One region of the Serratia bockelmannii genome, then DNA from elsewhere that is predicted to be linked to it. Evidence: predicted binding sites of a transcription regulator. Region 1 holds the regulator's gene; each other region holds the start of a gene.

The links. Region 1 encodes CRP, which controls carbon source genes, mostly activating them, when cyclic AMP is high. Its sites were predicted from a motif close to ATGTGANNNNNNTCACAT; they were not measured.
Region 2: aaeR (HTH-type transcriptional activator AaeR) is a predicted target of CRP. The motif match lies at 1,683-1,700, and genes of this name have one in related genera.
Region 3: ACSJLU_RS11720 (YjcB family protein) is a predicted target of CRP. The motif match lies at 1,377-1,394, and genes of this name have one in related genera.

The regions. Positions count from the first base shown of each region.
Region 1 is NZ_CP196512.1:4,844,284-4,848,991, forward strand. It holds gene ACSJLU_RS23065 (phosphoribulokinase) at 147-1,016, shown strand; gene ACSJLU_RS23070 (OsmC family protein) at 1,055-1,462, opposite strand; gene crp (cAMP-activated global transcriptional regulator CRP) at 1,845-2,477, shown strand; gene ACSJLU_RS23080 (YccS/YhfK family putative transporter) at 2,528-4,606, shown strand; gene argD (bifunctional acetylornithine/succinyldiaminopimelate transaminase) at 4,647-4,708, opposite strand, start outside.
Region 2 is NZ_CP196512.1:4,649,878-4,654,585, forward strand. It holds gene aaeB (p-hydroxybenzoic acid efflux pump subunit AaeB) at 1-257, opposite strand, end outside; gene aaeA (p-hydroxybenzoic acid efflux pump subunit AaeA) at 257-1,192, opposite strand; gene aaeX (p-hydroxybenzoic acid efflux pump operon protein AaeX) at 1,200-1,403, opposite strand; gene aaeR (HTH-type transcriptional activator AaeR) at 1,718-2,629, shown strand; gene ACSJLU_RS22180 (hypothetical protein) at 2,620-2,964, opposite strand; gene ACSJLU_RS22185 (zinc ribbon domain-containing protein) at 2,961-3,236, opposite strand; gene uriH (uridine-preferring nucleoside hydrolase UriH) at 3,444-4,385, shown strand.
Region 3 is NZ_CP196512.1:2,430,264-2,434,971, forward strand. It holds gene ACSJLU_RS11710 (multidrug efflux MFS transporter) at 1-284, opposite strand, end outside; gene ACSJLU_RS11715 (MarR family winged helix-turn-helix transcriptional regulator) at 536-982, shown strand; gene ACSJLU_RS11720 (YjcB family protein) at 1,019-1,300, opposite strand; gene mrdA (penicillin-binding protein 2) at 1,595-3,520, shown strand; gene ACSJLU_RS11730 (penicillin-binding transpeptidase domain-containing protein) at 3,628-4,708, shown strand, end outside.

The sequences.
Region 1 (4,708 bases):
TTCGGTTCTATGACTGACGGAAAAAATCAGGTAACAATGGGACATTGCAAACCAGCGAGCGCCATTTTTTCCTGACATAGAGAGCGTCAACAAGAGCCACAATAATCCCCTGACGCCGGCGCATTCAACACGGAGTGACAACCACCATGTCTGCCAAACATCCCGTTATCGCGGTGACCGGTTCCAGCGGCGCCGGCACCACCACCACCAGCGTGGCGTTCCGCAAAATCTTCCAACAGCTCAACATTCGCGCCGCCGAACTGGAGGGCGACAGCTTCCACCGCTACACCCGGCCGGAAATGGACGCGGCGATCCGCAAGGCGCGCGATCTGGGCAGACACATCAGCTATTTCGGCCCCGAGGCCAACGACTTCGGCCTGCTGCAGCAGAGCTTTATCGAGTACGGCAAAAACGGCACCGGCCGTTCGCGCAAGTACCTGCACACCTACGACGAAGCGGTGCCCTACAATCAGGTGCCGGGCACCTTCACCCCATGGGAGCCACTGCCGGCGCCGACCGACGTGCTGTTCTACGAGGGGCTGCACGGCGGTGTGGTCACCGAACACCATGACGTGGCCAGCCACGTCGATCTGCTGGTCGGCGTGGTGCCGATCGTCAACCTGGAGTGGATCCAGAAGCTGATCCGCGATACCGGCGAGCGCGGCCACTCCCGCGAGGCGGTGATGGATTCGGTGGTGCGTTCGATGGAAGATTACATCAACTACATCACGCCGCAGTTCTCGCGCACCCACATCAACTTCCAGCGCGTGCCGACGGTGGACACTTCCAACCCGTTCGCCGCCAAAGCCATTCCCTCACTGGATGAAAGCTTCGTGGTGATCCACTTCCGCGGGCTGGATCAGATTGACTTCCCCTATTTGCTGGCGATGCTGCAGGGCTCGTTTATCTCGCACATCAATACGTTAGTGGTGCCGGGCGGCAAGATGGGGCTGGCGATGGAGCTGATCATGGCGCCGCTGGTGCAGCGATTGCTGGAAGGCAAGAAGATCGAATAAATGCGTTGAGCGCGGCGGCGGGCCGCGCTCCGTCTCGATTACGCCGGTTGGCGGATCTCGAAACTGTGGGTCACCGTGGCGGCCTTGTTGAGCATCAGCGCCACCGAGCAGTATTTCTCCGCCGACAGGTTCACCGCACGCTCTACGATTTTGTCAGTCAGATCCTGACCGGTGACGATGAAGTGCAGATTGATATGGGTGAACAACCGCGGGGCTTCTGCACGGCGCTCGGAGGTCAGCTTCACCTCGCAGTCGCGCACGTCGTTGCGCCCTTTTTGCAGGATGGACACCACGTCAATCGCGCTGCAGCCGCCCACCGACATCAGCACCATTTCCATCGGGCTCGGCGCTTTATCGCCGGCGTTGCCGTCCATCAGCACCTGGTGGCCGGAGGCCGATTCACCCAAAAACGTTAACCCTTCCACCCACTTAACTCTTGCCTGCATTCTGGTCACTCCGGTTAATTTCTTAAAATCAGAGTACGCTTTCGCATAGAAACAGGCAACGTAACCTGATGCTAATCATGCTGAAGCGAGACAACACGAGACACCCGCCTTACTCTGTGCTACAAACAGAGCCGCAATAAATCTTTCCGGGACACTGAATTTCAGGGAAACGCCCAGAGAAAGGCTCCTTTACCGGTATGTTAACAGAATGTAGCTTGCAGCGCTTACGGCAAGTTAATATGCTAGAGCGACAGCGTATTTTTATGACACGCCTCAAAACTTGCCGGTAGCCCTCGCTCATGACTGCGGCTACAGGCGGGTTTTACAGGGAACTCTGACCCCTGTGACACAAGGCAGCGATAACAACAGAGGATAACAGCGAATGGTTCTCGGCAAACCGCAAACAGACCCTACTCTCGAATGGTTCCTGTCTCATTGCCATATCCACAAATATCCATCGAAGAGTACGCTGATTCACCAAGGTGAAAAGGCCGAAACGCTTTACTACATCGTGAAAGGCTCCGTCGCGGTGCTGATCAAGGATGAAGAAGGTAAAGAGATGATCCTGTCCTACCTCAACCAGGGGGATTTCATCGGCGAGCTCGGATTGTTCGAAGAAGGCCAGGAGCGCAGCGCCTGGGTTCGCGCGAAAACCGCCTGTGAAGTGGCCGAAATTTCCTACAAGAAATTCCGCCAGCTGATCCAGGTGAACCCGGACATCCTGATGCGCCTGTCCGCCCAAATGGCGAGCCGCCTGCAGGTTACCTCCGAAAAAGTGGGCAACCTCGCCTTCCTGGACGTGACCGGCCGCATCGCGCAAACCCTGCTGAATCTGGCGAAGCAACCCGACGCCATGACTCACCCGGACGGCATGCAGATCAAGATCACCCGTCAGGAGATCGGCCAGATCGTCGGCTGCTCGCGTGAAACCGTTGGCCGTATTCTGAAAATGCTGGAAGATCAAAACCTGATTTCCGCCCACGGCAAAACCATTGTCGTCTACGGCACCCGTTAATCCCTGAAGAAACGGCGCAATCTGCGCCGTTTTTTTGTCTGCTCTCTGCCATGTGGCGCCGCCTGATCTACCACCCGGAAATCAACTACGCACTGCGACAAACGCTGGTGTTGTGCCTACCGGTGCTGTTTGGCTTGTTGATAGGCCAGCTGCAGCTCGGCCTGATGTTCTCTCTGGTGCCCGCCTGCTGCAATATCGCCGGTCTGGACACGCCGCATAAGCGCTTCTTTAAACGGCTGATCGTCGGCGGCTCGCTGTTCGCCTTCAGCAGCGTGCTGTTGCAACAGGCACTGCTGTGGCACGTGCCGCTGCCGGCGCTGATGCTGGGCCTGGCGCTGCTGCTCGGCGTTACCGGCGAAATCAGCCCGCTGCACGCCCGGCTGTTGCCGGCGGCGCTGGTGGCCGCCATCTTCGCTCTCAGCACGGCCGGCACGGTGCCTGTCTGGCAGGCGCCGCTGCTGTACGCGATCGGCACCGTCTGGTACGGCTTATTCACCTGGTTCTGGTTCCGGCTGTGGAAAGAGCAACCGATGCGCGAGACGCTCAGCCAGCTCTATCTGGAACTGGCGGACTACTTCGAAGCCAAATACTCCCTGCTGACTCAGCACACCGATCCGCAGACCGCGCTGCCGCCACTGCTGGTGCGCCAGCAAAAGGTGATGGATCTGATCAGCCTGCTGTACCAACAGCTTAATTTCCTGCCGCACGCCAACAACCTCGATCAAAAGCGACTGCAGCGCGCCTTTCAGGTGGCGATGGATCTGCAGGAGCACATCACCGTCAGCCTGCATCTGCCGGAGGAAGTGCAAAAACTGGTGGAGCAGAGCCAGGCCGAAGCGATCATTCGCCGCAACGCTCAGGTGATCGCCGCCCGGCTGCGCGTGGTGGCGCACGATATACTCTACCATCAACATTCGAAGCGCTTTTCCATGGCCCACGAGCTGGCGGCGCTGGAAAAAATGGCGGCGCAGCATCCCGATAACCCGGTCGGCCAGTTTTGTTATTACCACTTCAGCCGCATCGCCCGCCTGCTGCGCACCCAGCATCCGCTGTACCGCCGCGATCTGATGCCCGGCCAGCACCGCCTGCCGTTTTGGCCGGCGCTAGCCAGCTATCTGTCGTTCAAATCTACCGCCCTGCGCAACGCCGCGCGGCTGGGGGTGACGCTGGCGGTCGGCAGCAGTCTGGGGGCGGTGTTCAACCTGCCGAAGCCTTACTGGATCCTGCTCACCATCATGCTGGTGAGCCAAAACGGGTATAACGCCACCCGGGTGCGTATTCAGCACCGTGCGCTGGGCACGATTGCCGGGCTGTTGCTGGCGGCCGGGCTGCTGCAGCTGCAGTTACCGGAAGGCGAAACGCTGAGCATCATGCTGGTGATCACGCTGCTAGCCTACCTGGTTTCACGCAAGAACTACGGGCTATCGGTGATTGGCTTTACGGTGACGGCGGTTTACACCTTGCAGCTGCTGGCGCTGAACGGCTCGCATTTTCTGGTGCCTCGTCTGATTGATACCTTGATCGGCTGCGTGCTGGCGTTCGGCGGCACCATTTGGCTATGGCCGCAGTGGCAAAGCGGGCTGCTGCGCAAGAATGCCCATCAGGCACTGGAAAACGATCAAGCCGCGCTGCGGCTGATGCTGGAACAGCCGGAGCCGGACGCCACCGCGTTGGCCTATGCCCGCATGCAGGTCAACCAGGCGCACAACGCGCTGTTCACCTCGCTCAATCAGGCGATGCAGGAGCCGGGATTCGCGTCGAACTATCTGGCGGATATGCGTTTATGGGTCACTCACAGCCAGTTTATCGTCGAACACCTGAATGCCATGACCATTTTGGCGCGCGAGCACTATATGCTGACGCCGAAGCTGGCGGAAACGTATCTGCAAACCTGTGAAATTGCGCTGCAGAGCTGCCAGCAACGCCTGGAGTACGACGGCCCGAGCAGCGGCAGCAGCGGCATCATGCAGCCGCCGGATCTGCATCCGGAGATGCCCGTTACCGAGATGGAGCGTCATTTGCGGCGTATTCTGTCGCACCTGAGCGTGATGCACACCATTTCGTCGCTGGCCTGGCGCCAACGCCCGCACCACGGCATTTGGCTCAAGCGCAAACTCCGCGATCAATAAGGGCGCGGCATGCCGCGCCCCGTTATTCGTCACACGGGCTTCAGGCGTTGATCACATCCTGCACCGCCAGCTCGAACAGCGCCATGCCGGCCTCGATGTCCT
Region 2 (4,708 bases), 190 kb from region 1:
GTGGTGATGATAATGATCAAGCCGACGAAGCAGCCGATAAAGGTGCCGATGATACGCAGCCAGCCGCGGTGGCGGATGGCGCCGGAGAAGGGTTCACCGCCGGCGGCAAAGGCCGGGCCGGCGGCGACGATGGCGGCGGTCATCGCCGACCAGCGCGGGGTTTCCAGATTGAGATGGAAGCCGACGAACAGCGCAAACACAATCGCGAAGCTGAGTTTGAAGGCGAATCTCAGCCGGATAAAGGTTGGGCTGCTCATTAGCCGAACTCACGCAGCCGGTGCATCAGGCGCACAAAAGGTGAGCCGCTGTCGGCATTGCGATCGTTTTTGCCAACGATCACCACGGTGGCGGTGGTGCCGGCCGGGTACGGATGCTGTTGGTCCTTGGCGTCCAGCAGGATCTTTACCGGCACGCGCTGGGCCAGGCGCACCCACTCCAGGTTGCTGTCGATCGAGGCCAACCCTTTGTTGTTCACCGTGCTGCTGCTGTTGTTCACCGCCGCCGCCACGCTGTCGACGGTGCCGTGCATGATGCGGTTACTGCCGAGCGGAGTGATCTCCGCGCGATCGCCCTTATTCAGGCCGTTCAGCTTGGTCTCTTCCAGGTACGCCAGGATGTAGAAGGAATCTTTCTTCACCAGCGCCACCGCCACCGACCCACGGGTGATGTATTCACCGGCGTGTACGTTGAGGTTGGTGATCCAGCCATCGGCCGGGGCGCGCACCGTGGTGCGCTCCAGATCCAGCTGCGCCAGCTCGCGCGCCGCAATGGCCTTCGCCAGCTGGTGCTGCACGGTCTGCAGCGAGTTGTTCGACTGGTCAATCTCTTCCTGCGACATCGCCTGCACGCCCAACTTCACGCGGCGGCCGGCCTCACGCCGTTTCTCCGCCGCCAACGTCTGATAGTAGGCGACGTCGGCGCCGGCTTCCGCCAAGGCCTGCTCATAACGCGGCCGATCGACCACGAACAGCACCTGACCTTTCTTCACCAGCTGGTTGTCCACCACCGGCACGTCGGTCAGCAGGCCGCTGACGTCCGGCGCGATCGCCACCACGTCGGCGGTGAACTTGGCATCACGCGTCCACGGCGACTCGGTGTAGAACACCCAGGCCTTGAATACCGCGGCAATGCCCAGCAGCACAAGAATCAAAGTGATCGCGATTCGGGTTATTTTTATCGAAAAATTTTTCACAGCGACCTCAAACAAAAAGACACGAAATCAGATAAAACAAGCAGCAATACAGCGCGGTATTAAACAGCGCCGGATGCCAGACAAAATCGTAAATCCCCGTCGGCTGCAGCAGGCGGCGCAAGAGAAAAAACAGCGCCAGCGACACCAGCAGCTCGAAAAACACCGGCGGAAACGACAGTCCGAAGATGACCATAACCGGAAGCAAACTCATCACTTTTTCCTTATTGTTCACTGCGCCGGGGAAAGACACATCTCGCCATTCACATTCTCTTTACATTTTAGCGTGCGCGCGCCACAAATCTTGACCAGACAGCTTGTCCAGGTCACGAACCCGAAAAAAGGTTAAACTTTGGGGCAGACGTCCACGACAGGGATTGCGAGGGTGCCGGAGGAGCGGCAGGATTACGTCGCCGATCGCTCTCGCACGTTGGTAAGGTCTATTCACCCGACCACGTTATATTAGCCTGCTTACTATCAAGGCATCAACAATCTGTGATCTAAATCACTTTTAAGCCAGAGTGAATAATGGAAAGATTAAAACGGATGTCGGTATTCGCCAAAGTGGTTGAGTTCGGGTCGTTTACCGCGGCCGCGCGCCAACTCGGCATGAGCGTTTCATCGATCAGCCAAACCGTCTCGAAACTGGAAAATGAGCTGCAGGTCAAGCTGTTGAACCGCAGCACGCGCAGCATCGGCCTGACTGAGGCCGGCAAAATCTACTATCAGGGCTGCCGACGCATGCTGCAGGAAGTCAGCGAAGTGCATGAGCAGCTGTACGCGTTTAACAATACGCCCGCCGGTACGCTGCGCATCGGCAGCTCATCCACCATGGCGCAAAACGTGCTGGCGAACATGACCGCCGAGATGATGAAAGAGTACCCGGGTCTGACGGTCAACCTGGTGACCGGCATTCCGGCGCCGGATCTGATCACCGACGGGCTGGATCTGGTGATCCGCACCGGGGCGCTGCAGGACTCCAGCCTGTTCTCCCGCCGCCTGGGGCAGATGCCGATGGTGGTGTGCGCCGCCAAAAGCTACCTGAGCCAACACGGCACGCCGCAGAAGCCGAGCGACATGGTCAACTTCTCCTGGCTGGAGTACAGCGTGCGGCCCGACAGCGAATTCGAACTGATGTCGCCGGAAGGCATCACCACGCGCATTTCCCCGCAGGGGCGCTTCGTCACCAACGACTCTTCCACCATGATCCGTTGGCTGAAAAACGGCGCCGGCATCGCCTACGCTCCGCTGATGTGGGTGATCGAAGAGATCAAACGCGGCGAAATTGAGATCCTGTTCAAAAGCTACCATTCGGATCCGCGGCCGATCTACGCGCTCTATACCGAGAAGGACAAATTGCCGCTGAAGGTGCAGGTGTGCATCAATTATTTAACCGACTATTTCGAACGCGTCGCGGCAGTCTATCAGGGCTATCGCTGAGCCGTGCTCAAATAACGGTGCGCCAGCGCACCCAGCAGCGTCAGCGCCAACATACCGAGGCCCCACAACAGCCAGACGGCGTAGCCCGCCCAGGTCAGCAGCAGAGGAAAATAGCTCGCCAGCCCGCTGGCCAGCTGTTTCAGCCACGGTAGCCAGACGTCCAACACCGCCTGCGGCACCAGGCTCAGCGCACCGTTCACCGGCAACGATGCTTTCCCGGCTGCCTCCGCCAACGTCGGGAGCCAGGCCAGCCCCCCGGCGACGCCCCAGGCCAGCAGCGTCCACAGCACCATGGCACCCAGCAGCAGCGCGAGTGTCCAACCGCCCCGGTTCACGGCACACCGCCGCCGCACTGCGGACAAAAGCGGCTCCCCGGCGGCAGCGGCGCGGCGCACTGTCCGCAGGTGGCGCTCGCCGCGGCAAACGGCTGACCGCAGCGGTGGCAATAACGGGCGCCCGATTTATTCACGGCCCGGCATTCCGGACACTGCGGCCCCGGCTCGCCATGCTGGTTATAGCGGTTGCCATGATGCCCACCGCCGTGGCTCGCACGCAGATGACCGCCGTTAATACCGCCTTGCCCCAACAACCGTTTCAGTAAGCTCATCCCGCCTCTCCTCTGTGCATTGACGCTGAACCTCACTGTAAACCCTGGAGTAAACTCCAGGGTAAAGCCCGACGAGAAGGATTTACGTTTCATTACATCGTAAAAGTGGCAAGGCTTTGATGCCGTTAACAAAAGCACCATCGGCATTATCCCACGCCACCGCGCTGCGTTATGCTGCGGAAACCTCTCCCTGCATCAGGAATAACCATGAAAAAAATCATACTGGACTGTGACCCGGGGCATGACGACGCCATCGCCCTGTTGCTGGCCTGGGGCAATCCGCAGATCGACCTACTGGCGGTCACCACCGTGGTGGGTAACCAAACGCTGGACAAAGTGACGCGCAACGCGCTGGCGGTGGCCCGCATCGCCAATATCACCGGCGTACCCTTCGCCGCCGGCTGCCCGCGCCCGCTGGTGCGCAATATCGAAGTGGCGCCCGACATTCACGGCGATTCCGGCCTCGATGGCCCGGTGCTGCCGGAACCCCACCTGCAGCTGGACTCGCGCCACGCGGTGGATCTGATCATCGAGACCGTGATGGCCCACCCGCCCGGCAGCGTGACGCTGGTGCCTACCGGCGGCCTGACCAATATCGCCATGGCGGTGCGTAAAGAGCCGCGCATTGCCGAGCGGGTCAAGGAAGTGGTGCTGATGGGCGGCGGCTACCATGTGGGCAACTGGAGCGCGGTGGCGGAGTTCAATATCAAAATCGATCCCGAAGCGGCGCACATTGTATTTAACGAAAAATGGCCGCTGACCATGGTCGGGCTGGATCTCACTCACCAGGCTTTGGCCACGCCGGCAGTCTGCGAACGCATCGCCGCCCTCGGCACCCGGCCGGCCGCCTTCGTCGGCGAACTGCTGGCATTCTTTGGCCGTATGTACCGGCAGGCGCAGGGCTTCAGTGCCCCGCCGGTGCACGATCCTTGCGCGGTGGCCTATGTGATCGATCCGAGCGTCATGTCGGTGCGCAAAGCGCCGGTGGATATCGAGTTGACCGGCACCCTGACGTTGGGCATGACGGTCGCGGACTTCCGCGCGCCGCCGCCGCCGGACTGCCACACCCAGGTCGCGGTCAAACTGGATCAGGATAAATTCTGGGATCTGGTGGTGGATGCGCTGGAACGGATCGGCGACGTGGAGTAAGCGCACAAGAGACGAGACTAACGCGCTTGGGCAGGCGCGTTAGTCTGTATTCTGCCGCGGCAACGGGGAGGCTCAAGTCATAACTGCTTTTATTTCCAATGCAGCATAACAATCCTAATAATAAATCATTTCATGAAAATTTAAAAAAACAGATAAAGACAAGAAGAATCCTAATAAAAATAATAAAATGAAAATCACATTGAATTTAAAAATCAGCAATGAGAAACGATGAGGTAAATTTCCGCCGTCGCGCCGACACTGACGACATCAATTAAAAAAGCAGATACCTCTTTTATTCTTCACAGGGCCTGCCAATATAGGCC
Region 3 (4,708 bases), 2.4 Mb from region 1:
AGCCCCTGCAGCGCGATGACGATCGCCATGCCCAGCGAGGCGCGCAGCAGCATCAGCTTGCGGCCTTTGCGGTCGGCCAGGCTGCCCCACAGCGGCGAGACCACCGCCGAGACCAAAAAGGTGCCGCTGAACACCAGCCCGGACCACAGGCTGAGGGATTGGTGATCGCTGACGCCGAGCTGTTCGACGTACAGCGGCAGAAAAGGGAGGATTTGGCTCATCGCCAGCCCGGTGAAGAAACACCCGAGCCAGACCGAGATCAGATTGACTTTCCACGCTTCCATCGGCTTACCGTACCACGTTGAATAAGGAGGGATTTATTAATCAAAATAATAATAACACTGCAAATTAATCGGCGAGGGGCAAATGCGTGAGCAAACGTAACCCTGCCGATGCAGTGTCTTTTTTGCTATATATTAATAGCTATATTATCATAGGTAACTAGGTTAAGCCAGAGCGGCGCGGTAGCCAGGCAGGGCACTGCGCGATCCGGCGGTGTGAAAGCAGGGATAAACTGAACGCTAGATTGATGCCAATGAAAAAAGATCACCCTGAAGACGTGACGCTGCTGCGCACGCAGTTAATGTCGCTGGTGCGCCGTTTACGGCGCGAGTCGCGTAGCGACGAAAAATCCTGGGCCCAGCTGATGCTGTTGGGGGCTATCGATCGCCACGGCGGCGAGGCGACGCCGTCGCTGCTGGCGGAATCGGAGCGCATGCGTTCCTCTAACCTGGCGGCCGCGTTGCGTGAGCTGGAGGCCGACGGGCTGCTGGTGCGCACGCCGGATGCCGAAGATAAACGCCGGGTGCGGGTACGTCTGACGCCCGCCGGGCTGGGCCTGCTGCAGCAAAGCCGCAGCCGGCGCGAGGCGTGGCTGCTGGCGGCGATGGAAAGTTGTTTAACGGAGCAAGAACAGGCGCTGTTGGTTGAGGCGGGGGCGTTGATGGCGCGGCTGGCGGCGGCGCCAACGGACGAGGAATAATCGCTGGGCGGCCGGTGCGCCGCCCGTGCAGCGAGGTTACGGCATCGGCCAATCGACCGGCATGGTGCTGACCACGTCCACGTAGCGATCCCAGGCCGATGACCAGAACTGGGTGAAGGCTTCCAGGGTAAGGTGGATGCCCATCAGGCCCATCACGAACCAGCAGGCGGTAAACAGGCCCAGGCTGCTGAACATGAACGCCATGCCGTTGCGGCTGGTTTTACGGCAAACGACGTTTAACTGGCTGGCGAAGAACATCATCACGGCGCTCAGCAACTCCCAGCGCATCATGACTAAACCGGTGGCAATGGTACTCATCGAACTCGATCCTATGTAACAAAAAGCCGCATCCGGCAGGGCGCCGACAGGGAAATGCGGGGGAATATCGGTAATAGTGTGATTAAGATCACATTGTAGCATTGGGGCGAACGGGGGCTCAATGGGGATCGCGGTGAAAAAATCGCCGCCGGTAACATTCCAATATGCTGAAACAGTTATGCCATTTCATTAGCAACCTTTTCATGGGGCGTCGCGCCCGATAACGCTATGCTTGCCGGCTTTTCAGCTCCCTGATTTTGCGGGGAAATGTGACGCAAAAGGTACCGGCACTGCATGGCCCTGTTAAAAGAAACAATTCGCGACCACTCTGCGGAAGAAAGGCTGTTTATCGGCCGGGCAGGCGTGGCGCTGGCGCTGGTGGTGGTCTGCTTCGGCGTATTGATCGTCAACCTCTACCGGCTGCAAATCCGCCAGCACGGCTTTTACCAGACGCGCTCCAACCAGAATGACATCAAGATGCTGCCGATCGCCCCCAGCCGCGGGCTGATCTTCGATCGTAACGGCACTCCGCTGGTGCGAAACGTGACACTGTATCGTATCGAGATCACGCCCAGCAAAATCACCGACATGGCGGCGTTGCTGCAGGCGCTGACGCCGATCGTCGACCTGACGCCGGAAGACATCAGCGCGTTTCGCGACGACATGCACCACAACAGCCGTTACAAGCCGGTGACGCTCAAAGCCGGGCTGAACGACACCGAGGTGGCGCGCTTTGCCGTCAATCAATACCGTTTCGACGGGGTGACGATCGATACCTATCAACAGCGTGAATATCCTTACGGCGCCCAGCTGGCGCACGTGCTGGGCTATGTGTCGAAGATCAACGACAGCGATCTCAAACGCCTGGACAAGGCCGGGCTGAGCGAGAACTATGCCGCCGACCGCAACATCGGCAAACAGGGCATCGAGGCCTATTACGAGTCCGAACTGCACGGCACCACCGGCTATCAGGAGGTGGAGGTGGATAACCACGGGCGGGTGATCCGCCTGCTGAAGGAGCAGCCGCCGAAGGCCGGCAAGAACATCTACCTGACGCTGGATTTGCCGCTGCAGCAGTACATCGAATCGGTGCTGAAGGGGCAGCGCGCCGCGGTGGTGGTGGAAGATCCGCGCGACGGCGGCATCCTGGCGATGGTCTCCAGCCCCAGCTACGATCCCAATCCTTTCGTCAAAGGCATCGGCTATCAGGCTTATAAGACGCTGCTGACCAACCCGGATCTGCCGCTGATCAACCGCGTCACTCAGGGCTTGTACCCGCCGGCGTCGACGGTGAAGCCCTACATGGCCGTTTCTGCGCTGTTCGCCGGGGTGATCACACCCACCACTACCTTTTTCGGCGCGCCGACCTGGACGCTGCCCGGCACCGAACGCCGCTACCGCGACTGGCTGAAAACCGGCCACGGCATACTCAACGTCACCAAAGCGATCGAGGAATCCGCCGACACCTTCTTTTATCAGGTGGCGTATGAGATGGGCATCGACCGTATCCACCACTGGCTGAGCCAGTTCGGCTACGGCCAGTCCACCGGCATCGATCTGAACGAAGAGTACCGCGGCGTGCTGCCGAGCCGCGACTGGAAGCTGAAGGTGCACAAAAAGGGCTGGTATCAGGGGGATACGGTTTCGGTGGGCATCGGCCAGGGGTATTGGGTGGCGACGCCGATCCAGATGGTAAAAGCGCTGACCACGCTGATCAACAACGGCCAGGTGAAAACGCCGCACCTGCTGTATTCGCTGCAGCAGGGCAACCGGGTGACGCGCTACCAGCCGCCGGCGCAAGCGGCGCAGATCGGCGATCCCCACTCGCCTTACTGGGGCATCGTGCGCAACGGCATGTACGGCATGGCCAACCTGCCGAACGGCACCGGTTACAAACTGTTCCACACCGCGCCGTATCAGATCGCCGCCAAATCCGGCACCTCGCAGGTGTTCAGCCTGAAGCAAAACCAGACTTACAACGCCAAAATGATCCCGGTGCGGCTGCGCGATCACATCTTCTATACGCTGTTCGCGCCTTACAAAACCCCCCGGGTGGCGATGGCGCTGATCCTGGAAAACGGCGGTGGCGACGGCGTGGTGGCGGGGCCGACCGCCCGCGCGATCCTTGACCATATTTTCGACCCGGCCAACGCGCCGCAGCCCGGCGATCCGGCGCAAAGTAAACCGCAGTTAAACGACAGTGCGGATGTGCAACGGTGATGCGGTTTGTTTTTACTTTCTTACAAACTGCAATCTCCTGACCATTTCCGGCAAGGTAGACTGAAATAACACCATAAACCGAATAAAAACGCAGGGTTAACACAACAGTGGCGCCATCGACCAAAAAGAGCGGTAAAACCTATTCCACAGTTCGTTTCGGCTGGATTTGCGCCGGCATACTGGTCTGTTTTTTTCTGTTGGCGTTCAGGGTCGGCTACCTGCAGCTGCTGGAGCACCAGCAGCTGGCGGATCAGGCGGACCAGCGCTCGATCCGCACCCAGGTGGTGCCGACCAACCGCGCCATGATCACCGATCGCAACGATGAGGCGCTGGCGGTCAGCGTGTCCTCCAAAGACATCGTGCTGGACCCGAAGCATATTCTCGATACCCAGACCGATACCGGTAACGAACGCTGGCAGAGTATGGCCAACGTGCTGAAGATCCCGCTGGCGGACGTACAGCATCTGATCCAGAGCAACGCGCACAAACGTTTTGTCTACCTGGCGCGCAAGGTGGAGGACGACAACGCCGCCTACATCAGCAAACTGCACCTGACCGGCGTCAGCGCCGAGCAGGATTTCAGCCGCTTTTATCCGATGGGCCAGGATGCCGCCGGGCTGATCGGTATCGTCGGCCAGGACAATCAGGGGCTGGAGGGCATCGAGCTGGGCTTCAATCCGCTGTTGCAGGGCAAAAACGGCCTGCGGGTCTATCAGAAGGATGGCAGCGGCGCGGTGATCGGCGTGCTCAAAAGCGTGGATCCGGTGCCACCGCCGAACGTGACGCTCAGCATCGACAAATTTATCCAGTACGTGCTCTATGCGCAGATCCGCGACGGCGTGGTGGCTAACCAGGCCGACTCCGGCTGTGCGGTACTGGTCAAGATCGACACCGGCGAAATCCTCGGTATGGCCAGCTATCCGTCGTTCAACCCGAACAACTATGGCAGCACGCCGGCGAAAGATATCCGCAACGTGTGCAGCAGCGACAGCTTCGAACCGGGTTCGACGGTGAAACCGGTGGTGGTGATGGTGGGGTTGGAACATAAGCTGATCCGGCCGGATACCGTGTTGGACACCACGCCGTATCGGGTGAACGGTCACCTGATCAAAGACGTCGGCCACTGGTCGAAACTGACCATCACCGGCGTGCTGCAAAAATCGAGCGACATCGCGGTATCGCACATTG